Regions from separate parts of the Vibrio sp. T3Y01 genome, predicted to be linked through region 1. Evidence: riboswitches for the same ligand, from Rfam matches in the RefSeq annotation. Region 1 holds a riboswitch; the other holds the start of a gene.
What was found. A riboswitch is a leader RNA that binds a small molecule or an ion and turns the genes downstream of it on or off. The one in region 1 is predicted to bind cyclic di-GMP.

Region 1 (15,490 bases):
TCGTATTCCAGACTACGCTATCCAGTTCGCTGACGTTAACCAAGTGGTGTCGATAGGGGGCTTCGCCTTTGGTTTATCGCAACTCATCTTCTTGTGGCTAGTTATCAAGTGTGTGAAAGGCGGCGAGCTAGCACCAAGCAAGCCATGGGAACGTGCTGAAGGGTTAGAGTGGACGGTACCAAGCCCTGCGCCTCATCATACTTTTACTCATCCGCCTAAAGTCGATTAGGGAGATGGGCTATGAGTGATAAGCAAAGCGAACTAGATAAAAACCAACCAAAGCGGTCAACCAAGAAGCGATCAACTAAAAAGCTAACGGGTTACTTGGTATTGAGTGTGGTAGCGATGTTTGGCTTCGGTTTTGCTTTGGTGCCACTCTACGATGTGATGTGCGAGGCTTTGGGAATCAACGGCAAAACTAATACCGTGTCTGCGGTACAGCCACGTGGGATGCAGCCAGATTATTCTCGCACAGTTCGTGTGGAGTTTATGTCGCACATCAAACCTGATATGCCCTGGCAGTTCGTTCCTGAAGATCGTGTGTTAGAGGTTCACCCCGGTGAGGTAATTCAAACGAATTACATCGCCAAAAATTTATCAGGAAACTCTCTAGTGGGGCAGGCTGTGCCTTCAGTATCTCCAGGGATGGGGGCGACTTACTTTAATAAGATGGAATGCTTCTGCTTTAACCAGCAGCCATTAGAGGGGCATAAAAGCGCTGAAATGGGTTTGATATTTTACATAGAGCCAGATATTCCAGAATCGATTCACACACTGACGCTCTCTTATACGCTATTTAACATTACGAATGAGGTGGTCGGGGAATCAAGTAGTGCCGAGCCTAATGTAATCGCGAGTAACTAGGAACCAGAATCAACAAAAGGAGTTGAGCGATGAGTTCTAAAAAGGAAGTTTATTTCGTTCCACATCAAAGCCATTGGCCATTAGTCGGTGCCGTTGCGCTATTTCTTGTTGCGGTTGGAGCAGGGTTAACCGTGCAAAACATGGGCACTGATGCCGCTGGCGGTGTGTTCGGTAAGGCTGTGTTGTTCGTCGGGTTTGCGGTGTTGCTTTACATGCTTGCGGGTTGGTTTAGCAACGTGATTACAGAATCCTTGAGCGGCCTCTATTCTGAGCAAATATCCCGCTCTTTCAGGCAAGGCATGAGTTGGTTCATCTTTTCTGAAATCATGTTCTTCGGTGCTTTCTTTGGCGCGCTGTTCTACGCTCGTATGATTTCTGTCCCATGGATTGGCGGGGCGGGCAACAATGAAATGACTCATGAAGTATTGTGGCCAATGTTCCAATCAATGTGGCCGCTGACTACGACACCGGATGGCGTAACAACACAAGCTATGCCATGGCAAGGAATTCCACTCAAAAACACCATTATCCTATTGCTTTCATCCATCACGCTGCATATGGCCCATCTAAGCCTCGAACAAAACAAGCGCATGGCATTAATCGTTTGGTTAGAGATCACCATCGTTCTGGCTGGGTTCTTCCTATTTTTCCAAGTTGAAGAGTATATCCATGCTTATCAAGATATGGGCCTTACTCTTCAATCGGGAATCTATGGCAACACCTTCTTCTTACTGACGGGTTTCCATGGTTTACATGTCTGCTTAGGGACGATCTTTTTAATCGTCTTGTTAGCTAGGGTTGCCAAAGATCATTTTACACCCAAAGACCATTTTGCATTCCAAGCCGGCAGTTGGTACTGGCACTTTGTTGATGTGGTTTGGTTAGGGTTATTCGTGTTTGTATACGTGCTTTAGCGAAGCGACAGAGCTAAAGGGCTTAATAGGGACGAGGGTTAGGAGCTATTACTCCTGACCCTAAAGCAAGCAATAACAGTAGCACAACAATGGCTGACCACATGACTCGACGCCCCAAGAAGTGACTCAGCTTTTTGCCATTGTGTTTGCTCGAGGCGATTTGGATGAGCCCTTTCATTAGGTTGAATGCGATGAAAAACAGCAGGGCAACCAACACAACTTTGAATAACAGGATAAAGGTAGGTGACGCCATAGTGATAACTCCAAACCGTTTGAATCATGATGAGCGAAAGTTCCGCAGTAAAGGTTTTTGGTTTGCGGTTGCTTTAACTTTGGTTTCAGTCGGCATTTTAATCAAGTTGGGTTTATGGCAGTTAGATAGAGGTAACGAGAAACTACGTTATGAGCAGCAGCTATCGCAAAGAGCAATGCAACCTCCTAAGCCTCTAGATACAGTGCTCACTGAATGGCGAGAGGCAAGCGTTGGAACTCAGCAGTCGGTGCCCCTTTCGACCTTAAATGGCTTGAAAGCTGACGTCGAATTAGTGAAACCGAGTGGTTTAATTCTCTTGCTGGACAATCAAATCAATCAAGGAACGGTGGGATATGTGATTTACATGCTGGGCGAGGTTCAAACTCAAGATGGAAGAAAACAGCTTTTGATCGATCTTGGATTCGTTGCAGCGAGTAATGACAGAAGGGAGCTACCACAAATAGGAAAGATCACGCTACCTATCCAGATGTCTGGGCGATTGTACACTCGTTCAGTGAATCCATTAAGTCAGGAACTTGGGCTAGAAAACACGACGCCGAAAAGGATTCAAAACATCAACATAGAAGCGTTATCACAATACACAGGACAAGAGGTGTTGCCGTTCATTTTTCAACCTCAGAGCTTGGATTCATGGCCTTATGAAATGTTATGGCGTCCGACGGCGATGAAGTCTGAGAAGCACTTTGGTTACTCATTTCAATGGTTTGTGATGGCTGCGGTATTGCTTTCGCTGATGCTTTTGATTGGTTTTAGGTACTTGAAGAAACATAGTCACATGAATAAGAAGTAAATGCTTGCAACGACATAAACACGGTTAGCGATCGGCAGCGACTAATACAGGGAATCAAAATGGATAAGTCTCAAACACAAACTAAAAAGGAAAGTACCGATGCTAATCTTGCTGCGTTTAAACAGCGCCGCTCACGTGGTCGACTTGTGCTCATCGGATTGATTTTGGTCTTCGCCTTACCTGCCATTATCGCTAAAACTGTATTAGAGCAGAATTGGTACACATCTGGTGTGACAAACAGTGGGGAGTTAGTTGAGCCAAGAGTTACTCTACAAGATTTTGGGCTGACCGCGCCGATGGAAGGAGAAGGGTGGTTGGTGGGTTACATTGCGCCAACAGACTGCGATAGCTTGTGTGAACAACAACTCCATTACTTGAACCAAAGCTATTTAGCGCTGGGGAAGAACAAAGAACGAGTGACAGCTGTAGTTTTTGTTTCTGAAGGGGATGCATTACCAGGAGCATTTAACAAACCTGATTTGTCATTTCTGTCTGGTGGGGAGCAGTTGAGCACTAAGTTCGCACCAGCTTCGATTGTTATCATTGATCCCCTTGGGCAACTCGTTATGGAATACAAAAGTGTCTCAGAACCATCGCAGTTAGTCGGGCAGTCTAAAGGCATGATTCATGATTTGAGAAAGCTTCTTAAACTGTCGCGTGTTGGGTAGCTGATAAGTGATTCGGTTTGACCGCGGTGGCTGAACTCTAGCAGCGACAAGGAATACTTATAGGGAGATAAACGATGCAGAACAAAGCCCCTGATTTGCTCATGCTCGTGATGCGAGTGACCATCTTACTGACGCTGACAGTGATTGTGCTCGGTGCCTATACCCGATTATCGGATGCTGGACTTGGTTGCCCTGATTGGCCTGGGTGTTACGGAAAGCTCACGGTACCTTCAGATGCACAAGCGGTGAACCAAGCTAATCTCCAATTCCCTGAACGCGCTCTTGAGGCAGATAAAGCATGGATAGAGATGATACATCGCTACTTTGCTGGTTCATTAGGGCTTCTTATCTTTGTTGTGGTCGTTTGGTGTATTAAGAAGAACATCACCTCTGCTGGGCTACCACTACTTATTTCGGCAACGGTGATCTTTCAAGCTTTGTTAGGGATGTGGACAGTGACTCTCAAACTGATGCCTGTTGTGGTGATGGCGCACTTGATGGGAGGGTTCACTCTGCTGTCTCTGCTCTGCCTACTGTATTGTCGCCTCTCTAATTTCCAGACTCGGTTCAGTGAAACGACATACTCGGCGACGAGCAAGTTTGCTGCGTTACTTGGCCTGATGGTTGTTATTGGACAGATCTTACTTGGCGGTTGGACGTCTTCAAATTATGCCGCGCTGGTATGTACTCAACTGCCTATCTGTGAAGGGAGTTGGACAAGCTACTTAGACTTTAAGAATGCGTTCGACTTTGCACAGCATGGGCATGATAACTATGAGTTTGGTGTGCTCGAGTATCCCGCAAGGCTCACCATACATATCATGCATAGGTTTGGCGCTATTGTGGCAACGATAACGGTGCTAATGGTCGTGTATCAGTTGTGGAAGCTTGGTCAAACAGTGCACCAAAAACTGGGTGTCATTGTGGCATTGGTATTAGCCGTGCAAGTCAGTTTAGGGATCAGTAACGTGTGGTTCCATCTACCGATTTCAGTGGCAGTGCTTCATAACTTAGTTGCGGCGATGCTGCTTGTCAGCCTGGTTGTGACAAACTTTGTTGTGTGGCAACGAAAACCAAGTGAGCGCTTGGTAAAGAACAGTGTATTACAAGGAGGTAATCATGGTCAGTAGAACTTCAACACAGCATCAAATTGTGGTTCAAGATACCGCTTCAAGTCATGAAGTTGCTGCTCAAAACAAAGCAGCTTGGAAGGTCTATTTATCACTGACCAAGCCTAAAGTGGTTGCTTTGATGTTGTTAACAGCATTAGTCGGCATGTGTTTAGCGGTGCCTAATGGATTGCCATTACAGCAAGCATTATTTGGCATGATAGGGATAGGGTTGATGGCGGGTTCAGCCGCTGCATTTAATCACTTGATCGACAAGAAGATCGATGGGCAAATGTCTCGTACTAATCGTCGTCCTTTACCATCGGGTGAGCTCAGCAGTGTACGAGTATTCGCCTTTGCGGCAGGTATCGGTTTACTTGGCTTTGTGACTTTAGCCTTGTTAGTTAACCCGCTTACGGCTTGGCTAACCTTTGCGAGTCTATTAGGTTATGCGGTTATCTATACCATGTATTTAAAACGAGCGACGCCACAGAACATTGTCATTGCAGGGATCGCAGGTGCAATGCCACCTTTATTGGGTTGGACGGCAGTGACTAACGAGTTGCACTCCAACGCATGGCTACTGGTGATGATTATCTTCATCTGGACACCTCCTCACTTTTGGGCGCTTGCGATTCATCGTCGTGACGAATATGCCAAGGTAGATATCCCGATGTTGCCTGTGACACATGGGATAACTTACACCAAGACTTCAATTCTGCTGTATACACTATTGCTGAGCATCGTGTGTGTGCTGCCAGTATTGGTTGGAATGAGCAGTTGGATATACCTGAGCGCGTCTTTGCTGCTCAACGGTGGGTTTGTTTATTCTGCCTGGGTATTGAAGTATCGCGATGAGCCGAACATGGCGATGAAGACCTTTAAGTTCTCAATCTATCATCTCATGATCTTGTTTGTTGCTTTGTTGGCAGACCACTATCTACTTTGATAACCGCATTTCTGCTGTTGCTGAATAAGAAAACGGATGCTCTGGGCATCCGTTTTTGTTTGACTAATTACACAAGCTTACGTACTTGAAAGTAATTACCTTACTAATAATTAGTCCACTTTGTTCCAAGCATCTTGCCAGTGTGAACCTACGCCAGGTTCGTACTGAGTTGCCGTTGGTGCCCATTGAACACAGTAACCAGAGTATGGGAACTCTTTACACTGATAAATACTACCGTCGCTGCTTAGTACTTTCGTGCCCGCGGTGTAAGAGTCAATGCTTTCAGGGAATACGAAGTCGTAATCGCCCGCTGGTGGCGGTGTTTGCTCGTCCATCAGGTGGAAATCAAGCGTGTTCTGATCCACTAAGTTGCCTTGGTCATCTTTCGTCACTACCACAAGCATGTGGTGACCAGCTTCAGATTTAGAAAGCGTCAGTTGAACACCTTCAACTTGCCCGTCTTGTAGCTCAGATTTTTGAGATGCAAGCGCTTCGCGATGGTGGTTGTATACCGTGAGTTCTGCTTGAACATTGCCCGTTGCCGCTAGAGTAAGATCAAGCTGTGTAGGCTGGCTCTCATCGATGATGTATTCTGATTCTAAACCAGTTACTTCAATTTCATGTTCTGGTTCTGGCGTATCGATCTTGTAGCCGATTTCGACACTGTTGAAGCCAGAGCCTGCTTTTAGATAAACAGGGTTCGAACCGTATACCGGTGCGAAATCGCCTTGATCGTTCAATTGACCCGCTTTAATTTGGGTCTGTTCTTGGTTGATCTTCGATGCCAACGCGTAAGACCAGTTATTGGCTTTGCCTTGTTCTGTATTTTCAATCACAAGCTCAGTGCTGTATGAAGCGTTCTCACCAGATTGGTCGAATACACGAGTGTAAACTGCATCGCCAACATTCAGGTCTTGTGTTGGGTTGATTTGACCACCTTGATCCCAGTCAGGAATGATAGGACCGTCACCATCAAACTTCACATCGATAACGTTGTAGAAAGCTGCAGCAGTGTCACCCACATCCCATACTGCAAGGATCACTTGATAACCTTCGCGTTCTGGCACATTACATAGGTGGCTTACTTGCATCGGCGGTTGTTCCATATTGCCTTGAACAACACAGAATGGCGTTAAGTCAAAAGAACTGCGTGCCAAAGGTTGGTTTGGATTCCAGTCTGGTTGAGTTATGTAATATTTCCAATCGCGAGTTTTGTGGTTTGCCGTGAACGTCCACTCAAAGTATTGAGAACCAGACTTGATAGGGCGTTTAACCCAGCGATCTGCTTTTTGCTCGTCGAGCGCTGCTGCTAAAGAAGATTGCGCACTGGCAATTTTTCCATCGACAGGGCCGACTTCAGGGAAACCTTCAGGGCCTTCCACACTTTGTGGTTCATATTGAATACCACCGCAGTTAGTGTTTTTTTCTTGTGTATCACTCGCAGGGAATTTACATAGAGCTACACGGCTTTCTGCTACGCCATTATTGTATGCCGAAACATAACCATGACCGAAGCTTGCACCGCTAACGCTTAGCAGCGACAGTGCGATGAGTGATTTTTTTGGGAGTTGTTTCATTATTTGTCCTTACTGTATTTGGCCGACAAAAAGAGAACACTCCGGCATGCATTTGCACTTAAATCCTATTAAGTGGCAGCTCCGCTATCATAGACAGAATATTTGTCGACAGACCGGTGGCTTTGCGTCCTATTCTTTCAAATAGTTTGCCAGAAGTGCGTTTAAGCAAGCGGAATGTAGCCAACGAGTTTTATAAATGCGAATCAATCGATTTAAATGTGGAATGCTAATCTCGAACTTTTAATTCTTAATACAAATTAACTTGCTATATGATTCGTTTGTTAACTCATAAGTAATTGAAATAAATTAAGAAAGTATTTGCTCTAATTGCTTTTGTGAATGGTTTGGGTGCTTAACTTTAGTTGTTGATAACGATTGAGCGCATATCAAAACCAAACCTTTGGTTTCCACTAACCAAACCCTGACACGTTATGTATGAAAAACCGGACAATTAATTGGTATGAATTATATAAAGGAGTCAGTATGGAATTCACTGAACAAGATAGAGAAGCGTTGTACCAAACGTGGATGTCACAAAAATCACGAATGCGAATCACTCAGATGGAGTTTTCAAAGAAGCTTGGAATGAGTCAGCTTGATTTCTCAAATATGTTGCGAGGGGAGTCGCCGCTGACTATGTCATTTGTGAGCCATTTCTGTCGTCTACTTCACTTGGAACCGAGAAACGTATTCCCGTCACTTAAAGAAGGAAATGACTCTGGTCCTAAAGTGGTCTATCTGAAAAGTAGAATGAGTGTTGATGGAGAGATCCAAAATGCTTACATCGAAGGAAATCAAGTTATCGTAGAGTATGCTCACACTGTTCAACACAACTAATTTTAGAGTTAGCTCTGAGTTATAGCCCCTTTTTCTACAAACTTTTCACATATGGTATAGCATACTTGGGTGTTTTTCTTCCAACCTAAGTGCGCTATGAATCCTCTAAAACTATTTTTGCTTGTCGCAACCAGCATCTTTTTGTTTGGTTGTGCAGGCGGCCCAATCAAGACTGCTACCAAATTCACCACTTATGAAGATTTTCAGCCTGGCCCTGACGGGGGAGTTGACCTCGTTTGGGCAAGATTAGGGCTGCGTGACGCCGACCGCTTGAAGAGTAAGTTGGATGACTATGATTCTGTCGTCATTGACCAAATCTTTGTGCTTGCCGAAGAAGGTTCGTTAGATCAAGAAGAAATTCAGGAACTTACCGACCACATGGTGAACCGATTAGAAGAGAAAATATCACCTCACAAAGTGATCGTTGGTGAGCCGACGGGCAAAACGTTACGCCTGAGTATCGCATTGAGTAACGTTGAAACGCCAAATCCTATCTTAGCCGTTACCAGTAGTGTCTTACCTTTTGGTCTTGCCATGTCGACCATCTCAAAAGTTGCGACAGGAGAGCACACCAATGTTGGTAGTGCGAGTGTCGAGCTGCTGGTGAGTGACGCTCAAGATGGCACACCACTGTTCGCAGCGATCGATCGTGAAGCCGGAAATAAGGACTTTTCAACTATGATCGATTCACTTGATGACGCCAAAGATGCAATCAACTATTGGGTTGAACGTTTAGGTGATACTCTACAGAACATCGATGACGCATAGAAAGACCGAACAATGCTAGAGAAAGAGAATCTGATTAAGTTGGCTCGAATGCAGATGCCATTTGGAAAGTATGCGGGCCGCACACTGATTGACCTACCTGAAGAATATTTGCTGTGGTTTGATAAAAAAGGCTTTCCGTCTGGTGAGCTAGGTGACCTGCTCAAGCTGTGCCTCGCGCTAAAAATAGAAGGGCTCGACAGTGTCGTCAAGCCATTGAAAAGAATGTAATTAACTTTAAAGCTCACGTTAACAACGTGGGCTTTTTTGTTTCTGCTGGTAGAGGAGATTTGTTAACAAGTGGTGGATGAAAAACCATCAACCTTGTCTACCTGAAATTGCGCAATCGATAGCGTGTAAATAAAGTTATACAGGGTGTTTTAAATATAAAACACAAAAAAAATTGCGTTCTTTTTAAAATAGTGATTGAAACTGGCGTTTTTACTAGTTAAGTTACAGGGAACAAGAAGATATGTGCTGATGGAAAGTTACGTGAGATAACGTACATTCAGCCCAAGGTTAGAAAATAGGAAGAAGTAAGCAATGTTCCAGACTGATGATGTAAGAATTAACAAAGTAAAAGAGTTATTACCCCCTGTTGCTGTTTTAGAAAAGTTTCCAGCGACAGAAGTTGCTTCTTCTACAACCTTTGAAAGCCGTAAAGCAATTCACAACATTCTAGAAGACAAAGATGACCGCCTATTGGTTATCGTTGGTCCATGTTCTATTCATGATCCAGAAGCCGCTCTTGAATACGGTAAGCGTTTGAAAGTTCTGCGTGACGAACTAGGCGATAAGCTAGAAATCGTAATGCGTGTTTACTTTGAAAAACCACGTACTACCGTTGGCTGGAAAGGCCTGATCAATGACCCGTACATGGATGACACGTTCAAGCTAAACGATGGTCTACGTCTTGGACGTAAGCTATTGCTTGATCTAACAGACATGGGTATGCCGACGGCAAGTGAATTCCTAGACATGATCACGCCTCAATACGTAGCAGACTTAATTAGCTGGGGTGCAATTGGCGCACGTACTACGGAATCTCAAGTTCACCGTGAGCTAGCTTCTGGTCTTTCATGCCCTGTTGGTTTCAAGAATGGTACTGATGGCAACATCAAGATCGCAACAGACGCAATCCGCTCTGCAAGTGCTTCTCACCACTTCTTGTCTGTAACTAAGTATGGCCATTCAGCTATCGTTGAAACGGCTGGTAACCCTGATTGTCATATCATCCTACGTGGTGGTAAAGAGCCAAACTACAGCGCAGAGCACGTTGGTAAGATCAAGCAAGAGCTTGAAGCCTCAGGCCTACCACAGAAAGTAATGATCGACTTTAGCCACGCAAACAGCTCTAAGCAATTTAAGCGCCAACTGAACGTATCGGATGACGTGAGCGCACAGATCTCTGGTGGTGACAAAGCTATCTTTGGTGTGATGATCGAATCTCATCTAGTTGAAGGCCGCCAGGATTTGGTTGACGGCAAAGCTCCAACATACGGCCAGTCAATTACTGATGCTTGTATTGGTTGGGAAGATACTGAAACAGTACTTCGTCAACTGGCAGATGCAGTTGAAGCTCGCCGTAACAAGTAAATTAGTGACTTAATTACTCTCTAGAACGACTTAGACAATTGAAGCCCTTACTCGCTTTCGTGAGTAAGGGCTTTTTAATACACGTTTCAATTTAAGGTTCGCTATTCCATAAAATCATTTACTTATCGTATAGTGAATGGTTAAATGGTGTGGTGTTCCATAAACTGAAGAGTCGTATCAATGAAGGCAGTATTGGCGAGTGTTGTATTAATTGCAGTAAACACGTTTTCTATATCAAATGCACAAGCTGCAACAGGCTTTAATGCAGAGCAGTTGTGTAAAGCTGGTCTTGCACTTGCGGTCGACAAGCAACCTCGTGGGATTAAAGCGACATCAGGAAAAAGTAACCAGCGTATCTTGCTTAGCTTGAAAGATGGGCAGAACGATTGGGATTACCGTTGTGACGTGAACCGCGGTAACAAAACGATCAAGTTAGAAGCGAGAGAACTCAAGCGTAACGATAAGTTCTTAGGCCAAGCGATTCGCTATGATGTTGCTGATGCAAAGCGCTCAGTAAAAGTAACAATGAAAAAACGCAAAGGCTCTGGCGTGAAGAGCGAAACCTATACATCTCGCCAATTGAAATAATTGCGTTTGTTGGTGAGGGGAACCTCAAAAGCAAAATGATAAAGCCGCAGTAATTTGCGGCTTTTGTGTATAAATACAGAATAGGGAATACCTATTTTATGAGGCTAAGTAGCTCTGTCACCTTTTCGGTTAGCAAGGCTTTATCTCGCTTGGTTTCTACGTTAAGCCGGATAAATGACTCGGTATTGGACTTCCTTAAGTTAAAGCGCCAAGTACCCATATCCATGCTAATACCGTCGGTATGATCTATGTTTACAGCACGCTTTTGGTAGCATGAAAGCACACGAGCGATAGCTTGTTCTGGGTCTGCTATCTTACGATTGATCTCTCCAGAAGAGGGGAATCTTTCCACGCTAGAGCTGATAAGTTGATGAAGAGATTGTTGAGTCTTACTGATCAGTTCAATGACGAGTAGCCAAGGAATCATCCCTGAGTCGCAGTACCCAAAGTCACGGAAGTAATGATGTGCGCTCATCTCTCCACCGTACACAGCGTTCAGCTCTCGCATTTTCTCCTTGATCAAAGCGTGCCCAGCTTTTACGCCAACAGTGTTTCCCCCGAGCTTTTCTGCAATCTCTATTGTATTCCATGTCATGCGCATGTCGTGTAGTACAGTTGCATTGGAATCCTTCAGTAAGAAGGCTTCGGTTAGCAGACCGACGATGTAGTAACCCTCAATGTAATTACCTTTTTCATCAAAGAAGAAACAACGATCAAAATCACCATCCCAGGCAATACCAAGGTCTGCGGAGTGCTCTAAAACGGCATCGTGGGTAGCAGCTTGGTTTTCTTTAAGTAAAGGATTAGGGATGCCATTTGGGAACATCCCATCCGGAGTGTGATGAACTTTGATGAAGGTGATTGGAGCATTCAGTTCATTGAACTTGCTCTCTATAGCATCAACGACATGCCCGGCAACGCCGTTTCCCGCGTTAACCACAATCTTCATCGTTGATAGCTTTGACGGCTTTATGTAAGAGAGTAGGTGATCCACATAAGGAGCGAGAATACTGGCTGTTCTAATGAAATTATCGGCTTGTTCATGGCTGATCGGTTGTTCGCTGAACCTCTCATGCTCTAGAACTTCTATGCGCTGTTTGATTACATCTAACCCATTGTTTTTACTGATTGGATTAGCGTCTAGACCAACTAGCTTCATGCCGTTGTAATTGATTGGATTGTGGCTTGCCGTAACCTGAACTCCGCCAATAGCTTGTAGGTGGCGAGTTGCAAAGTAGACTTCTTCTGTGCCTGTCATGCCGAGATCTACCACGTTGATCCTTGATTCAATCAAACCCTTGGTCATCGCTTTCTGCAGTGGCAATGAGGTTTCACGATTATCACGACCAATGACTACTTGAGCCAGCTCATCGAATGACGTTTTAGATGTTTCTGCAAGGACATATTCGCCAAATGCTATACCAAGCAGGTAAGCTAGGCGCTCATTGATTTGTTTACCAATGATTCCTCGGATATCGTTATTTTTAAAGCAGCTGAGATCTAAATTCTGTTTCATTCTATCGTCGCTGCTTTAGTTCGATTTGTTGATTTGAGGTGAGCTAGGTTGTTCGCTTCGCCCGTAACTATCTTGATATCGAATAATGTCGTCTTCACTCAAATGGCTACCGGTTTGTACTTCGATCATTTCGAGTGGAGCGTCCCCTGGATTTTCTAGGCTATGTATGTGTCCTAGCGGAATATAAGTGGATTGGTCTTCTTCAACGAGATAGGTTTTCTCATCATTGGTCACCTTCGCAACACCTGCTACAACAACCCAGTGTTCTGCTCTATGGTGATGCATCTGTAGGGATAACTTGTGACCGGGTTTTACAGTGATGCGTTTAACCTTGTCTCGTTTGCCTAGGTCAATTACATCGTATTTACCCCAAGGTCTAAACACTTCGCGGTGATGAACATGTTCTGTGCGATTTGCTTGATTCAGCTGGCTGACTATCGATTTCACGCCTTGAACTTTGTCTTTGTTCGCGACGAGTATGGCGTCTTTTGTTTCGACAATAATGAGATTTTCGACACCTACAGTCGCAACCAGTTTGTTTTCAGCGTGGATGTAGTTGTGCTGAGAATCGACCGTTAACACATCGCCTTCAATCACATTGTTGTGTTCATCTTTATCACTGACATCCCAAATCGCAGACCACGAGCCAATATCATTCCAACCAACATCCATCGAAATTACCGCAGCATCTGACGTTTGTTCCATCACGGCATAGTCGATAGAGTCACTTGGACTGCTTTTGAATGCTTCAGCGTCAATACGGATAAAGTCGAGGTCAGTATTTTGTTTTTCGAGAGCGCTTTTACAGGCCTCAAGGATCTGTGGATGATGTTTTGCTAGCTCTTCTAAGTAGCGTGAGGCTTTAAACATGAACATACCGCTGTTCCAGAGGTATTGGCCCGAATTAACGTATTGTTCTGCGGTGGCTAGATCTGGCTTTTCAACGAAACATTCAATGGCAAAAGCATGGTGGGAGAGTGGAGCTCCTTGTTTTATATAACCATAGCCAGTTTCTGGTGCGCTTGGAGTAATCCCAAAAGTAACCAGTTTACCATGTTTTGCGTATTCAACACCTCTCGCCACCGTTTGCTGAAATTCTGCTGTTTTAGCGATGTGATGATCAGCAGCCAGTACCAATAATATTGGATCTGACTCATTTTGTTGGTTACATCTGGTGTGATTTAAAGCCTGTAATGCAGCGAGTGCGATGGCGGGAGCTGTGTTTCTTCCGACAGGTTCTAGCAAAATACCACTGTGTTGGATGTTGGCTGAGCGAGCCTGTTCCGCAGCAATAAAGCGGTGCTCTTCATTACAGATAATGAAGGGAGCCGCACATTCTGCATTACTCAAGTGCGCTTCAAGACCTTGTAGGCGTATAAGGGTTTGCTGGAGCATCGATTGTTCGCCAGCAATATTGAGGAACTGCTTTGGGTAAAGCTCGCGAGACAGTGGCCAGAGGCGGCTACCAGAGCCGCCAGCTAGAATGACAGGTAAAATCATAGCGTGGTACTGGGTGCATTAAAATACTGGCGCCATGTTACCACGCTTCACTCTTTTTAATTATCGATAACCCATTTAGTTACCTATAAACAGTAGATACGCTGTTTATTGATGACCTGATGAATTCGAAATAGCCATATCTTGAACTTCGCTAAAACCTTGTGGGTCGATTTTGAGTGTTTGTGTTGGGAAAGCGATATCCGCATTGTGCTTATGAATAATCGCCAGTACCTGCAGTAGTACATCTTGTTTCACTTCATGGTATCTCACCCAGTTGACGGTTTTAGTGAAGGTGTAGATAAAGAAGTTCAGCGTTGATGGGCCAAACTTATCGAAGTTCACGATGAGCGTCTGCTTAGCATCGATGTCTGGGTGCGTTTCAAGCATGGCTTTTACGTCATCCACGATAACAGCTAACTTGCTCGCATCTTCGTAACGAAGCCCAAAGGTTTCATTAATTCGACGGTTTAGCATTCGCGATGGGTTTTCCACCACAATGTTACTGAATACTGAGTTTGGCACGTACAGTGGGCGTTTATCGAATGTACGAATGATGGTCATGCGCCAGCCAATACGTTCGACGGTACCTTCGATTTGACGGTCAGGAGAGCGAATCCAATCACCGACTTTAAAAGGTCGGTCGAAGTAGATCATCATGCCGCCAAAGAAGTTCGAGAGTAGATCTTTTGCTGCCAAACCTACAATCAAACCACCCACACCACCAAAGGTCAGCAAGCCTGATAGGCTAAGACCGAATGCTTGCATGATCGTCAGGCCACCCATGACCATAAAGAATAGGCGAGCTACTTTTGCGATCGCTTGTACTGTCGTTTCATCTCTGTTTTTCTGTTCTAAGACGTACGTTTCAGTATTGGTGATCATTCGCAAGGTGAACCAAACGAAAGTGCATATGATTAAAATGTGTTTTAGTGTTTTTAACCAGTTGATTTCGTTGCCAAACTGGTCTTGAAGGATCAACCCAATAGAGACAGTCGCCGGCCAACACCAAAGTAACGTACTGACTGGAGTTTTCAGTGCTGCTAGTAGCAGGTCATCCCAGTGAAAAGGGGTTTTCTGTACCAGAATTTCTAAGCGATTGTGGATAATTCGCCAAGCTACCCAAGCGAGAAAACTCGCAATAGTGATGAATAAGACACTGTTGGCCCAATCAGTATGGCTCTGGTTAATGTAGGTTTGTACTTGGGTTAAGAATTCATTCATTGTGTGTGCTGCCGCAGAAATTATGAATTGGAAATTAGCAGAAACTCGAGTTGTTCTCTACCTTTATAAATCAAGCGATTATGACAATAGTATAACCTTATTATTGCAGAACTAACTTTTTTTGAGATAGAAACTAATGTAGGTTTGACTATCCCGTGTTATTTAAATTTCTAAACAGGATTTCAAATGAGCGACAAACAATATGCAGTTATCGGTTTAGGGCGTTTTGGTTTATCTGTGTGTAAAGAGCTGCAAAGTTCTGGGGCGCAGGTATTAGCCGTCGATATTGATGAAGAGCGAGTGAAAGAAGCCGCGGCCATTG
Region 2 (15,490 bases), on a different contig from region 1:
TACGCCCTTAACCTGACCAAAGTAAATGTTCGACAAGCCTTGGTTCAGCATACGAATACGGTTCTGCTCACGCTGAATCGTCTTCTTAATGATGCTTGCTACCGACTCAGAGCTGATCGCTAGGCGGTTTTCACGCTGCGTCAGTTCTTCTGTTAATCGGGCTAACTCAACTTCCATCTCTTCGATTGCTTCAACCGGATCATCCGTATGAATGATGTCTTGGCGAATACGCTCGCGAAGATGTTGGTAAACCGCAATATAGAATAGAACCTTACGCTCTGGATGTGCGTTATCTTCAGATAGACGCAGCGAATCACGTAGATCTTCATTGTCAGCCACAGCCAGACGCAGTGCACCCAGTGATTTATCCGACATTGAGCGAAGTTCGCCCGCCGTTAGGTAAGCCAGTTCACGCTTGTGTAGACGACGTTCAACGTCATTCTCACGAGCTAAACGCAGTACTGAACACCAACCTGCTTTTGCTGCAACAACGAAGGTACGAAGCTCTGTGTACTCTTTCTGTACTTTCTTAAGACGCTTAGCCAGTGCTTTCATCTCAAGTTCAGTTGAGGTGATCGTACGTTCGTATTCGCTCTTACGGCTACGAGAAGTATGCAGACGCTCTTGAAGCTCGTCACGACGACGTACAGCGCGCTCTTCAGCACCTTCATCAGCGTTAACACCGAACTCTTGAAGCTCTTGTTTGAACTCTTGAACCGTCTCTTGCTTCGCTTGGTGCGAGCTCTTCAGCGCTGCCAATACTTGGTTGTACTGGTTCATCTGTTCGCGAGCTTGCTTCAAGCCATCGCGGCCTTTCGCTCGAGCTTGTTCTGCTTGAACCAGTTTCGCTTTCAGTTGCTCACTCAGTTCACTGCTCTTATTAAGCAGGTCAACTGAGTCTGCGTAAGCAAAGTAGTGACGACGCTCAATCAGATCAGACAGTGCGAATACTTTGCCTTTTAGCGTTTGTAGCGCGTTGTCCGCCTGGCGGTACTCAGCTTCCAAAGCTTCGAATTGCTCTGGGTCAGCGTCTAGTGCAGAAACGATTTGCTCTAATGACGCAAGCGCTTTGCCATAAGTGTTCAGGTAAGACTTAGCTTCACTCAGGCGTTCTAGTTGTACTTCTAGTTCAGCTAAACGTTCAGCGAGCGTTTCGTCTTCTAGAATACGAACCATAGGCGCTAACTTATCCAGCGCAGCAATCGCCTGTTTGCTTTGTTGAAGCTGGCTACGTTGCTGTTGCTCTTTCGAATCCAGTTCAGCCAGTGAACGTACTACTTGGTTACGTTTCTCACGAACGACTGCAAGTGCTTGCTCTGGATCTGCATTAAACGCAACGTGCAGGTGTTTCGCTACAAAGCTGTTGAATGCTTGGTATAAACGATTCAGCTTTTGAGAGTCAAACGCAGCTTTCGCGTGATTCTCAACAACCACATCGCGCTCTTCTCGCAGTTTATCTAAACGCTGCTCACGAGCCGCACGACCAAACAGTGGGATCTCAGGGAAACGAGAGTAACGCATTTGGCGATCGTTCAATTGAACACACACCGCGCCTTCTAACTCATCGGCATTGAATGAGCTGTCATCAAACGCGTCAACATCACCTTCAAGGATGTAAAGGTCTTCAGGACAATCATCAAGATCAACCAGTTTCTCTTTGATGCCATCAAGATCTGAAACCACAATCGCATGACGAGCTGGGCCGTACATCGCACTGAAATATGGCGCATCGCCAATTGTGATGTCGTCGTAGATCTCTGAAAGCAACACGCCACCAAGGGTGTCCGCTAAGCCTTTCAAGCGAGGATCGTTAGAACCACCTGGTGATGCTAGACGCTCAATTTCTTGCTCAAGTTCAGCTCGGCGAGTTGCCAGTTGATCTTTAGCCACCGCTTGAGACTTTTCATCTTCAAGCACTTGTTGCATTTGCGTCATCACCGCTTGGCTGTCTTCTAGCTCAGCTTCGGTTTGATCTCTTAATGCTTCAAGCGCATCGTTTGCTGTGATCCAAGCAGGAGCAATAGACTCTAGCTTTTGAATCTCTTGGTCGTGGTTTTGTTGTACACGACGCTGTTCACTTTTCGCTTCACGTAACTCTTCTTGAGCGTACTCAAGCGTTTCGATCTGCATTGCATGACGTTCGCGCTCTTCGTCGAAAACCGCTTCGTCAGTCAGTGAAATGTTGTGTTGCTTTTGGTATTCAGTCGCCAGCTCTTTTGCTTGACGCTGCTGTGCTACATCACGAGCCATGTCGCGGTGTTGAGCACGCCATTGCTGTTCGTTCTCAACAACGTGTTTCGCGTTACGACCTTTTTCTAGAGCTTGCTTAGCGCAGTGAGACGCTTCTTTACGTTCAACGTCACCAACGATGCTCTTAACCAAAGACAATGCTTTGTCGAACTGTGCAGAAGCTGCAGAAGACATGTCTAGCTTGTGCTTAGTAGACAGTAGCGTCTGAGTGCTTGATTCTTCTTGTGCTTTTAGCTCAGAAACCAAGGTTAATGCGCTTTCTGCCGTAATAGATTCATCACCTAGCAACTGCTTGGTTTTCTCTAATGCTTGAACCGCTTGCTGGTATTGAAGTGCGCGAGTCTGCTGAACATCCAATGCTTGTTGGTAATCAGCAAGCTGAGTTTTCAGGCTATCCACTTCTTCTTCAGTAATGGTTGCCTGCTCTTCTGCAAGAAGTACTCGCTCTTGAGCTTCTTCAACCACCATCATCTGCTCTTCTAGACGCTCATTAAGCTCTTCTAGATCTTCGCTGTAGCGAGCAATTTTCTCTTGCTGACGAAGTGCAGTTTGAACCAATTGAAGATGATCCGAAGCCGCTTGGTAGTCTTGTTCTAGAGACGATTCTTGATCCACCAGCAACTCAAGTTCTTCTTGAACTCGATTCAACAGGTTGTTTTGCTCAAGTAAAGTTTCACGCGAACCAAACAGTTCACCACGGAACTTCATGGTTTGATCTAACTTATTGCGACGATCGTTCGCATGGCGCATATAGTCTGCCGCCACGTAGTTAGTCGATTCAGTGATCAAATGCTTGAACAAATCACGATCAGACTGAGTTGTCTTGATCGCTTCTAGCGTCATGCGGTTCTCACGCAGTGCCGATTCCATATCTTGGAATGCTTTCTTCACACCACCATTTTGCGGCAGAAGGTAATCACGCAGAGAACGTGTAATAGCACTTGAGATACCACCGTAAAGTGATGCCTCAATCAGACGGTAGAACTTAGAGCGGTCGCTGCTGTTACGCAGTTTCTTCGGTACCACACCGTATTCGAACATCTGTGAGTGGTAATCCACAATCGAAGAGAACGCTTTGAAGTGTGCGCCTTCGTATTGTGCAACTGCGGCCTTCACATCATTTAGCTGACATACACGAGCATGACTGTCTGAAACGTTCTGAATCAATACATCCGTTGGCTTCACATGGCTTGGAAGACCTTGGATAACGAACGGCTTGATGTCTACTTTCTTGTCACGACCAGCAACTTGCTGCAGTTTTACTGCAAACAGTAGGCGTTGGTTACGAGAGTTCACCACATCTAACGCTGCATAACATGCGCCTGGCTGAAGCTTACCGTAAAGGCCTTTATCACGAGATGACTGTGAGCTGCCTGCTTCCGTTGTGTTACGGAAATGCAGAAGGCTTTGGTCAGGGATAAGTGCTGTAATGAATGCCGCCATTGTGGTCGACTTACCTGCACCGTTACCGCCAGAAAGCGTTGTAACCAATCCATCAATATCAAAAGTACGTGCGAAGAAGCCGTTCCAGTTGACCATGGTTAATGATTGATACTTACCTCTTTCAATCATGCTTCACCTTCTACTTTTGTTTGTTCGCCGTCGTTTGACTCAAGGTCAAAATCAGCTTGATCGTTAAAAATATCTTGTTGACCGTTTTCATCTACATCTGATGTAGCTTCAGCTTTCTCTTCATTCAACAAGCTACCTTGGTTAGGTTCTTGAGTATGCACCACAGCCTCACCATCACGGATAAGGCGCAGTTGAGCTTCTTTCATGTCATCGCCAACACGTACGTCCGCACCAAAACGGAATACCGCTTCGCTGATACGGAATTTGCCCGTTTCGCCAATCGCAATCAACATGCCGATACGGCGTAGGCGACGCAGAGAAGTACGCACTTTTTCAAACAGTTTTTCTTTGTCTAAATCAGAACCAGACGCACGGTTTGTTGCTAGCTTCATGAGTTTTTTCTCATCCGCTAGTGCCATTAGCTCTTCAAATAGCTCTTGGTTAGTGAAGATACCTTCGTGTGCCAAACGCTCTGGGCTTAGGTACAAGAAACACAATACCTTGCCAACAAGCATGTCTAGCTCAGACAACACACTACGACCAATTAAAGACGTAGAACGCGGACGCAGATAGAAGAAACCTTCCGGAGCTTTCACAAGTTCTGTGTTGTAGCGTTGGTAGAAATGCTGAAGCTCAACTTCAAAATCAGATAGTAACGCGTGGTTATCTAGGTCTTCTGTTGAAATATGCTTACCTGAACGCAGCATGCTGTCTAGCGCAGGGAACAGTGGGTTCGCTATCGCTTTTACCAGTTTCTCTGGCATGTAATCATCAGTACTTGTTAATGACATTGGCTTGTACCTTTGCACCGAAATCGTTGATTGCCTGCCAATCTGGCTGAATAGCCTGATAGTCAGACTCTGAGTAACCTAAGCGCACCGCTTGGTCGACAACAATTCTGGCTAAATCAAAATGGTGTGTGCGAGGGTGTTCAGCGAGGTAGTCGCGTAACACAAGGCCAAGATCGATTGGCGCACCTTGCTGTTTGTGAGCTTTTAACATATCTGCAATTCTTTCAGACAGCAGATCGTTCACTTGCTCAAATTCTTCGTACTCTACGTCAAGTGGCGCTTGTCCTGTTACTTCGTCATCACGAAGCACTAGTGCTTCATCACGAAGATCCGTCAGCTTCTCAGCGTCGGCATAAGTTAGTAGCCACGGCGCATCAAAGTATTCCGTCACAGATTGACGTAGACGTTGGCTGAAGGCACGGTTCTTATCCATATCAATCGCGGTACGGATAAACTTGTGAACGTGACGGTCATAGCCGATCCATAGATCAATCGCTTGTTGGCCCCAACTTGTGATTCGGTCGAGCTTCATTTGCAGACCAAACAGGGTTTCGCCAACAAACTCGAGTTCATCGTCGCCGTAAACAATTTCTTGAATATCGAGGATCTGTGTTTGCAGTTCATCACCTGCCGCTTGCAAGGTATCTTGCAACTCTTTTAGCGTGGCTGAGGTTTCTGATAGCAAGACTTCACAGTTGTTGATCGCTTCACGCCAATCTTTATTAAGAAGGTCGGCAATCTGCTGTTTTACGGTCTGCTGCTGCTCATCCATAACGCGTTGGTTAAGATCAATCTGATCGAAAATTTCACCAACAGAGTACTTAAGCACGCCGTAAACGTTCTTTCTCCAATGCCCTGGCATTCCACCTTTCTGTGCTGCTTCAATAGCTTTTGCCATTTCATCCGCAACCATAGAAAGTTGGATAGACAGTTTTAATTTAGAGAACTGACGGTGACGTAAATAATAATCTGAGATACCAATTGCCAACGGTGACAAGCGGTAGATGCTTGCGCCATCGGTAATTTCGCTGGTAAAGCGGCTAATCAGCTTCTGTTTAACCAACTCATTAATTGCATTATTGGCACGAAACGCTGAGGCTTCACCAGTATCTTCAAACAGTCGAGTGACGATAGTAAACGCATCATGCAGTTCACCCTCGCCCAGCTCTTCATCGAACCTTTCATTGCTTAATACTGCAATAGCAATCAAAAATGCTAAGCGCTCTGGCGGCAAGTTTAATGAAAAATCATGCTGCTTGACCCAGCCCACCAACTCATCAATTGGCTGCTCTTCGGCAGTTTGAGTCATTTCACTCATTGTGGTTCCTGTTACTGTTCTTCGTCATATCAAACACAGTAGATATGACGCCTATTTCTTTATAACGCGGGCTTCTTACGATTGCATAGCGCATATTGTGGTTTCTTTTACCACATTCATCACTGTTATTGCGCAGGTTTTTGAGCCCAAACGTGAATATAACGGCCTAGTGACAGATATGGCTCTTGGCGACATAGCTGTTTTTCTAGTTCCAATACATCTTCAAATTGGTAATCGCCCATGTACTCCATATTACCTATGTAGTCACTGAAGGAGCGAATGCCTGATTTACCACAGATTTCTAGACCAGCGTCTTCTATCCATTGATAAACCTCTTCTGGCTTCAAGCCTTTTTGTGGTTGCAGCTTAAACCGTTTTCGATGTGGCATCCCATTCAATACATGAGGAATGTTGCCACAAATCACATTTTTCAGGACTAATCCGTGGTGGTTGTAAAACATTATCGAGGCAATACCACCCGGTTTGACTTGTTCAAGTAGCAAATCAAGTGCTTCTTTAGGATCGGCTAGCCACTCCATAACGGCGTGAAACATCACAAAGTCGACTTTATCGTCGAGATGCTCTGCCACTTTTTGTACCGGAGAATGGATAAACTGATATTGCTCTAACAGCCCTGCTTCGGTGATCCCTTCTTGAGCCAGTTTTAGCATCTCAGAAGAGAGATCACATAGAGAAACCTTATGACCAAGTGCCGCAATTTTTTGCGACATCTGTGCCAATCCGCCTCCGGCATCAAGCACATGCAGTGGAAAAGTAGAATCTTCAAACTTGCTCAAAGCTTGTTCTAAATCTTCCCATACGATGATCTGACGGATCTCTCCTTTGTCAGAGCCGTAAATATTTTTTGCAAATTTGTGGGCAATATCGTCGAAATTACGGTCTTCAGTCACGGCTACTTGAGTTATTATGTCCTATCGTGCCTGCTATTCTGTCACAGGAATTTCAGGAATAAAGAGGCGATGTCTCTTTTTACTACTAAGTGATGTTTTTTCGGACTATTCGGATATGTTTGAGCTGAAAAAAGTAGTGTCTTCATTACTGATGCCACTACCAGCAATGTTAATTCTCGCATTTCTGGGCTTAGCCCTAGTGATGTTTACTACTAAAAGAAAGACTGGTTGCTTAATTACCCTCTCAGCCCTCTGTGGTATTTTCCTAATCGCTTTCCAGCCAGTTTCTAGTCAACTATTAATGCCAATGGAAAGGCAGCACACTGCATTTTTACCTGTCGACGAAACCGTCGATTACGTGATGGTTCTTGGTAGCGGCCACGTCGTTGATGACCAGATCCCACCAACATCTGAACTGAGTCGCACAGGCTTGATGCGTTTGAGTGAAGGTATTCGCATTTTACGCCTCTACCCGGGCGCTAAACTGATTCTTTCTGGCTACGGCGCTGGTACAGAAGTCAGCAACGCACGAATGATGGCTAAGGTAGCCCTAGCACTCGGTGTGGCAAAGCCTGATATCATTCTGCTGGAAACAGCCAAAGACACTTGGGAAGAAGCCCGCCAAGCCGCTGCGTTCGTTAAGAATAAAAGAATGGTGTTGGTGACTTCAGCAAGCCATATGACACGTGCTCTCAACGAATTTAACGCGGCTGGTATGAAACCATTACCGGCACCGACCAACTACCTAGCACAAGAAGGTATTGTTGAGCCTTGGAATAAGTACATGCCTAAGGCGATTTATCTTGAACAGACAGAGCGTTACTGGCATGAGACCATGGGGTTGGTTTGGCAAAGCCTACGTGACTGGCTAGACACCAGCAGTGATATTGCAGAAGAGCCAATCGTCGTGCCTGAAGCTTCGAGCCTAGCTGAAGATGAGAATGTCGTTTCGGCAGCTCAGCCTCAATAAGCAGTCTACATAAAAGACTGAGTCATAAAAAAGCCGAGACATCACTGATGATGTCTCGGCTTTTTAATATTTACTATTCTAGCGGACTAACATGTCCCGCAAGACTTAGTCACCAGCGAACATGTAACCTTCACCATGGACCGTCACAAAGATTTGTGGATTCTTAGGGTCGAATTCCATTTTTGCACGCATGCGTCGAATCAGTACGTCGATAGTACGATCATTTGGCGCGTCTACTCGGTGGCTGATCATATTAAGAATACGTTCACGGCTTAATACCTGGTTAGGGTAAGAAGACAACGCAACCAATAATTCATATTCAGCTTTCGTCAGTTTTACTGGTTCACCGTTTTTGCTTAACGCACGACGAGGGATATCAAATGTCCACTCACCAAAACGAACCACTGATTCATCTTCAGATTCTTCAACCGCACCTGCTGCTGTTTTACGAGCGGCAGAAATACGCCAAAGTAGGTTTTTAACTCGAACCAGTAACTCGCGAAGTTCGAAGGGTTTAGTAACGTAATCGTCAGCGCCCATTTCAAGGCCAACAATTTTGTCGATGCTATCCGTGCGTCCAGTAACTAAAATAATTCCAATGTCTGATTGACTGCGTAATTCGCGAGTTAGCATCAATCCATCTTCGCCTGGTAAGTTGATGTCCAGCATAATGAGGTCAACGTTGTTTTCTTCTAACACGTTTCTCATTTGAGCGCCGCTTTCTGCTTCGCTTACTGTGTACCCTTCGTTCTGGAAATAACCAACCAGTTTACTACGGGTCACCACATCATCTTCTACGACTAATACGTGATAGCTCATCTACACCACTTTTCTTATTTAATAGTTTCGGTGACTATTCTATTCATAACTAGTAACAATTCTAGTGGTACTGTAGATAAATGCCAGAAACATGGATTTTTTTTGATACAAGACAATCTTAAACCTTGCTATTTGTCGTCTGGCACAATTCAATATAGGCATTACTACTAACGAGTAACTTTGCATTTCGCAAATAACCTCGTCATCAGCCTTGGTGTGTAAAAAACACCACAAGACTAAATCAGGATTTACGTAATGAAAGATACGAAAGCGTTCAATGAGCAAAGAGCAGAAATTTACTGGTGGTTATCAAGCTTATTCGCCAAAGAGCTCACTCAAGATGAACTTGACCACTACCACTCTGTTGAAATTCGTTCTTTCTTAACTGGTTTAGGCGAAAATGAAACACTCAAACCTGCGATTGATAGCTTAGTTGATGCACTAAACCGCTTACAAACACGTGAAGATGCACAACTGGAACTGGCTGCTGACTTTTGTGACCTATTCCTAAAGACAGACAAGCATGGTGCCCTTCCCTACGCTTCGATGTACATCGGTGAAACTGGGCTATTAAACGATAAGCCAGCAAAAGAGATGGAAGAGATCATGGCTAAGCACAACTTAGTGGTTAACCAAGATCTAAAAGAACCAGCAGACCACATCGCTATTGAACTCGACTTCCTAGGTAACCTAATCATTCGCTCTAATGAAACAGAATCAGAGGAAGAGTTAGAAAAGTCGTTCGAAGTTCAACAGCAGTTTATTGAGCAACAGCTACTCACTTGGATTCCAAAGTTCAAGGTTAAGTGTCATGAGGTTGATGAGTTCGGTTTCTATGCATCAGTATCATCGCTGCTACTGGCATTCTGTCAATTAGACACTCAATATTTGGCTGGTGAATAGCTTATTAGATGACTAGGTAAATAAATTCAGTAGAATGTGACAATTCACCCGGATTTCTGGGTGAATTTTATTGCGAGTATTTTCTAGTCAGTCTAAAATTGTGACCGCAAACGATAAAATATGAAACATTCACGAAATGCTATGCTTATTAAGTTTCAGAGCATTTCGGTGTTAAGACAAGCCGCTCAATAGCGGTTTTTTGTTTTTTAACACTTTAGTACCCAAAGAGCCCTACACGTTTAAGCTCTTAGTTAGGTAGCTTAACGGCTACTTCATTCCGTACTTTGGGGAAAGTAGCTTCTAATAGGATAAAACCATGGCCACTATAAAAGATGTCGCTCGCTTAGCCGGCGTATCAACAACAACCGTTTCTCACGTAATCAACAAAACCCGTTTTGTTGCAGAAGCGACTCAAGAAAAAGTAAATAAAGCGGTAGACGAATTAAACTATGCACCAAGTGCTGTTGCTCGTAGTTTGAAGTGTAATTCAACACGAACCATCGGCATGCTAGTGACTCAATCAACCAACCTATTCTTCTCAGAAGTTATCGATGGTGTTGAGAGCTACTGCTACCGTCAAGGTTACACTTTGATCCTGTGTAACACGGGTGGTATCTATGAGAAGCAACGTGACTACATTCGAATGCTTGCAGAGAAACGTGTAGATGGCATCTTGGTTATGTGTTCAGACCTAACTGAAGAACTGAGAGAGATGTTAGACCGTCACGCTGACATCCCTAAAGTAGTCATGGACTGGGGCCCGGAGAGTTCTCAAGCAGATAAGATCATCGATAACTCTGAAGAAGGTGGCTACCTAGCGACTAAATACCTAATCGACCGCGGTCACTCAAAGATTGCTTGTTTAAGTGGCCACTTAGACAAAGCGGCGTGTGTGGAGCGTATCGCTGGTTACAAGCGCGCTTTGGAAGAAGCTAACATTACTGCAAATGACGACATGATCATCGAAGGTAACTTTGAGTGTGATACTGCCGTTCTAGCCGCTGACAAAATTGTTGATATGGAAGATCGCCCGACAGCTGTATTCTGCTTCAACGATACCATGGCACTAGGCTTGATGAGCCGCCTACAGCAGAAAGGCATCCGTATCCCTGAAGATATCTCTATCATTGGCTACGATAACATCGAACTGGCTGAGTACTTCTCTCCACCATTGACTACCGTTCACCAACCGAAGCGCCGTGTCGGTAAGAACGCCTTCGAAATTCTGCTTGAGCGTATTAAAGACAAAGACCATGAAAAACGCGTCTTCGAAATGCACCCAGAAATTGTTGAACGTAGTACAGTTAAAACGTTAAATTAACTGATAAATTGAGTTTATTTTCATCAAGCGCACCTTTGGGTGCGTTTTTTTTATCAGCAACTAAAATAAACCTAGTTTCATATAATAAAGATCATTAATTGAAGCAGTATCACACTTTGAAATAACAAGTGTGAGCCTCATTCAACAAAAACTTTATTCTATTCAATCAGTCACGCACAGGGCAAATCACTTGAAAAGGTGAGACGCAAAGCTTCCGGCCTAAACCACTCGTTGGTATGGTAGCGGGGTTACCGATGGCAAAATGCAGTAACTACTAATAATTTAGTAATTTACGGCTTATTGACAATGTAATTGCAACATTTTGCTAATCTCTCGGACCTGCTTATTTGGTGGCGTAGTTCAAATACACCGAGATAAATAACATGGATAAACCGATACTAAAGGACTCAATGAAGTTATTTGAGCCCCTAGGAAAAATAAAATCACGCTCAATGTTTGGTGGATTCGGTCTTTTTGCTGATGACACTATGTTTGCTCTGGTTGTTAATGACCAGTTGCACATACGAGCAGACAAAGGCACAACAAAACAGTTCGAGCAACAAGGGTTTCAACCGTACGTCTACAAAAAGCGTGGTTTCCCTGTCGTAACTAAATATTTCGCTCTACCCGAAGGCTTATGGCAAGACCAAGAGAAAATCTTGCAGCTTGCGACTACGTCTCTGGGCTTTGCAAAAGAAGAGAAAGCTGAACAGTCCGCTGCTAAGCCAACTCGACTCAAAGACCTCCCGAATCTTCGACTCGCCACCGAGCGCATGTTGAAGAAAGCTGGAATTGATTCCGTAGAACGTTTATATGAATCTGGCTCTGTAAACGCATTTAATGCCATCAAGGATTCTCATGCGTCCTCCGTCAGTATTGAACTGCTTTGGGCACTAGAGGGGGCGATCAATGGCACCCATTGGTCGGTTATCCCGCAGCAACGTCGTGAAGAGCTTATCAGTCGCGTCAATTAACATTTTCAGTACACCTTTTTATACAACTAAGCCGCATTTCTGCGGCTTTTTTTTCGATTCTGAATGTTAGATAGTCTGCGGCCTTAATGCTCTATCAATACCCTAAAAGGATGGGCGATAATTATACTTAAAGTCTACTTTGACCATCGGAACGAAGTTAATCTCTCCAGAAGAATTCATTATCTCTTTAACTTTAATGCTCCCGTTTCTAATTTCAAACGAACGCACGTCTACCTTTTCCGATGCTTGAGGTAGGATTTTGCTAAGCTCATATGAGCCTTTGCCGTTTATATCCATCCAGATTTGTTTTCCAGATTCGTAAGCCTGTGATTGGCTCGCCACTACATCCCCTTTAAAGATTTTAGATTCTACAGCGGCTCTATGATAGATACCCGAACCCATAGCTTGGAAAGAGAGAAGGCCTGTTGTAGCGATAACCGTTATCATTGATAATAATTTCATAGCTAGCTCCTTAGTTGTCTGCCTGAATAATTATCTAAAACAATCTTCATGCCTCGATTGTTACGTATATAGAACGAGCCAAGACCAAAACTCTTTCAACTTTTTGTCACTTTTTACGTGGTACAAATTATTACGATTGAAATAATTTAGGCAAAACAAGTCTCTAGTAGAGCGTTACCACCTTCTAATAAACGAGTATTTTTCCACATCTATCTATATCACTAACACAAGGCTAACTAATTGGGTTAGCGGGTCAAACCTAATTCATCACCTAGACTAAATAGTTTTTTATTATCTTATGAAAGTTAATCTATGCTTTGCCTGTCTATCTATACTAATGGTATGCATTGAAAATTTGAGGAAGTATCAATGAGTAAGAAAATGATATTAGGTATTGTATTGGTCGTAACGATCGTTTTATTAGGCATTAATTTTGGCCAATACCTCACGCTCGAAAACGCCAAAGCACAGCAAGCGGTGCTAAACGACTACATTGAAAGTAACTTTATTGCCGCCGCGGCGACGTACTTTATCGCATATGTATTGATCACCGCCTTCTCCATCCCGGGAGCAGCCGTTGTTACACTACTTGGTGCTGCGCTGTTTGGCTTCTGGAATAGTTTGTTATTGGTATCTTTCGCCAGTGCAATAGGCGCAACTCTTGCCTTTTTGAGTAGTCGTTACCTACTGCGAGACTGGATTCAAACTAAGTTTGGCGACAAACTCACTACGATTAATAAAGGCGTTGAAAAAGACGGCGCTTTTTACTTGTTTTCTTTGCGACTTATCCCAGTGTTTCCGTTTTTCCTTATCAACCTGCTGATGGGCTTAACACCCATGTCGGTGACTCGCTACTATGTAACAAGCCAAATCGGCATGTTGCCTGGTACTGCAGTCTTCTTGAATGCTGGTACCCAACTCGCAGAAATTGATTCGCTTTCAGGCATCGTTTCACCTTCTGTACTATTGTCATTTGCATTATTGGGGGTGTTCCCAATTATCGCTAAATGGTTGATGAGCAAGTTTCGTTCAGCACCGGTTGCGGAATAATAATTGTGGCCGGATAAGGTTCTATATCAATGAAAATCTTCAGTGCATCAAATCCGACAGAGGCACATATCATCTGCGGACTCCTAGAAAGTGAGAATATTGCCTGTGAAGTCCGTGGTGAGGGTTTGTTTGGTTTGAAAGGGGAAATCCCGTTCACAGAAGAAACTGACCCATACGTATGGCTATATGAGCCAGAAATGGCCACTAAGGCGCGTGCTATTGTCAATGACTACCAAAAACAGCAAGATTCTATCATCTATGAAGAGTGGCGCTGCAGTGAATGTCATGAAGTGAACGAAGCACAATTTGGTTCTTGTTGGCAATGCGGAGCTAACTCTCCTGAGTAGACGAGCTTAATGAGGTCTTAGCCGCTTCATCTGATTTATCCTCAAAACAAAAACGGGAAGCTACAAATAGCTTCCCGTTTTTATTTCAATTCTATTATGAGTTCAAATGACCGACTTAGAAATCACTGGATTTGCTTTTGGATAAACTCGATAGAGTGCTGGTTGAATTCTTCAGGGTTTTCAACATTACACACATGACCACAGTTAGCAATTTCGACCAGTTCACTTGACTCGTGCGCCTCAACCATTTCTTTAACGGGCTTGATAAACATGTAGTCACGCTCTCCCATCAGATAAAGGGTTGGTATCGGTAACTCCCTATCTTTGAAATATTTCATTAAGGGGTTCACATCAGCCGTTAATATAAACCAACGTTTAAACTCTTTTTGACACAGCTTTTTGGCTTCACGAATAAACAGGTGACGAGACTCTTTTTGGCTTTTTTGTGGCATCACTATGTAAGCAAAAAGGCTATAAAGCCACATGTAAGGAATGATGTGTTTGCTTAGATTTCCTAGCTTAACCAATACTTGCGAACGGGTGTTGAGTTTAGTTACCGCACCACCTAATACCATTGAACGCACACGCCCTGCCGCTAACTCCGCAACATTACGGACAATAATGGTTCCTAACGACATACCAACGAAGTGTGCGGAGCGGATTTTAAGGTGGTCTAATACTTTAAGAATATCAAGCGTGACAGCTTTGAATGTATAACGGTTTGATATCAGCTCTTTAAGTATGTTGTCTGATTTACCATGCCCTCTCAGGTCAATGAGGAGCAGGTTGAAATGCTGTTTATACGCCTTGATCTGCTTGAACCAAATAGAGGAGCTACCTCCGGCACCATGCACAAATACCACCCACTCATCGCTAGTAGGGTGAGTAAATGTTTTATGAAATAATAAACTTTCAGACATACCTATCGCTTTAATTATAAAAATGGAGCTAGGCCTCATCACAAGGCGATGACTAAGGATATCACGCTATTAAGAAGATTAGGTGATAATAGTGTCAAACCTATCATTAGCACCATGAATACTTCACTTCCTTTTCTACCTGACTTAAATGAGTTTGCAAGCTTTGTCTTTCTAAACGTGATGTACTCAGACCAGATAGCAAAAGGCGCCCTGTTGTCAGAGCGCCTTAATTTAATAAGGTTTTTAACCATTTGATGTTAGTGCCTGCTAAAAATCTAAACAGGCGACTAGATGGCTGAGTGATACATCGTTAAATACTCTTTCGCCGCATCTTCCCAGCTAAAGTCTTGTTGCATCGCATAAAGCTGAACACGCTTAATTTCAGACGGGTTTTGTGCATAGAGTAACAATGAGCGGTGTAGCACGGCCAACAAAGCTTGCGGAGTCGGCTCTTCAAAAGCAAAGCCGGTCGCCACCTCTGGCTCCTCGTCATAATCATCAACACTGTCTTTTAAACCACCGACAGAGCGAACGATTGGTAAGGTGCCATAAGCCATACTGTAGATCTGGTTTAAACCACAAGGTTCAAATTCAGAAGGCATCAAGAAAAAGTCAGAACCGGCTTCAACTAAGTGAGCTAACTCATTGTTGTATGCCTCTACAAATGAGAATTTTTCTGAATGCAGTGCCGATAACTCTTTCAATTGGCTCGCTAAAACAGGGTCACCCGTACCTACAATCACAATCTGAAGATCGTTCTTCAAGAATTGTTCAATGATAGGCAGCAAGTAGTGAACACCTTTCTGGTTCGTTAGACGACAAACCATCCCGTACACGGCACAATCGATAACCGGCAAGCCGACGTCTTGTTGCAGTTTCTGC

Region 2: linked by a shared signal. The riboswitch ahead of F0232_RS07555 (TfoX/Sxy family DNA transformation protein) and the one ahead of gbpA (N-acetylglucosamine-binding protein GbpA) in region 1 are both predicted to bind cyclic di-GMP.

Annotation. Positions count from the first base shown of each region.
Region 1 covers NZ_VTXJ01000010.1:73,083-88,572, reverse strand. Annotated here, with positions in the region: gene ctaD (cytochrome c oxidase subunit I) at 1-229, shown strand, start outside; gene F0232_RS12945 (cytochrome c oxidase assembly protein) at 241-864, shown strand; gene F0232_RS12940 (cytochrome c oxidase subunit 3) at 894-1,778, shown strand; gene F0232_RS12935 (DUF2909 domain-containing protein) at 1,801-2,031, opposite strand; gene F0232_RS12930 (SURF1 family protein) at 1,943-2,842, shown strand; gene F0232_RS12925 (hypothetical protein) at 2,902-3,510, shown strand; gene F0232_RS12920 (heme A synthase) at 3,585-4,640, shown strand; gene cyoE (heme o synthase) at 4,630-5,568, shown strand; gene gbpA (N-acetylglucosamine-binding protein GbpA) at 5,679-7,145, opposite strand; cyclic di-GMP riboswitch class I at 7,217-7,306, opposite strand; gene F0232_RS12905 (transcriptional regulator) at 7,629-7,982, shown strand; gene F0232_RS12900 (DUF3313 domain-containing protein) at 8,079-8,750, shown strand; gene F0232_RS12895 (DUF3820 family protein) at 8,763-8,978, shown strand; gene aroG (3-deoxy-7-phosphoheptulonate synthase AroG) at 9,291-10,343, shown strand; gene F0232_RS12885 (hypothetical protein) at 10,524-10,931, shown strand; gene F0232_RS12880 (phosphomannomutase CpsG) at 11,023-12,447, opposite strand; gene F0232_RS12875 (mannose-1-phosphate guanylyltransferase/mannose-6-phosphate isomerase) at 12,463-13,947, opposite strand; gene F0232_RS12870 (mechanosensitive ion channel family protein) at 14,053-15,168, opposite strand; gene F0232_RS12865 (TrkA family potassium uptake protein) at 15,355-15,490, shown strand, end outside.
Region 2 covers NZ_VTXJ01000005.1:148,306-163,795, reverse strand. Annotated here, with positions in the region: gene mukB (chromosome partition protein MukB) at 1-3,822, opposite strand, end outside; gene mukE (chromosome partition protein MukE) at 3,819-4,613, opposite strand; gene mukF (chromosome partition protein MukF) at 4,594-5,931, opposite strand; gene cmoM (tRNA uridine 5-oxyacetic acid(34) methyltransferase CmoM) at 6,057-6,842, opposite strand; gene elyC (envelope biogenesis factor ElyC) at 6,958-7,812, shown strand; gene torR (two-component system response regulator TorR) at 7,918-8,631, opposite strand; gene torD (molecular chaperone TorD) at 8,887-9,534, shown strand; gene purR (HTH-type transcriptional repressor PurR) at 9,851-10,855, shown strand; cyclic di-GMP riboswitch class I at 11,026-11,111, shown strand; gene F0232_RS07555 (TfoX/Sxy family DNA transformation protein) at 11,239-11,829, shown strand; gene F0232_RS07550 (DUF3316 domain-containing protein) at 11,932-12,291, opposite strand; gene F0232_RS07545 (TVP38/TMEM64 family protein) at 12,661-13,341, shown strand; gene F0232_RS07540 (DUF2007 domain-containing protein) at 13,371-13,688, shown strand; gene F0232_RS07535 (alpha/beta fold hydrolase) at 13,811-14,608, opposite strand; gene glgA (glycogen synthase GlgA) at 14,896-15,490, opposite strand, start outside.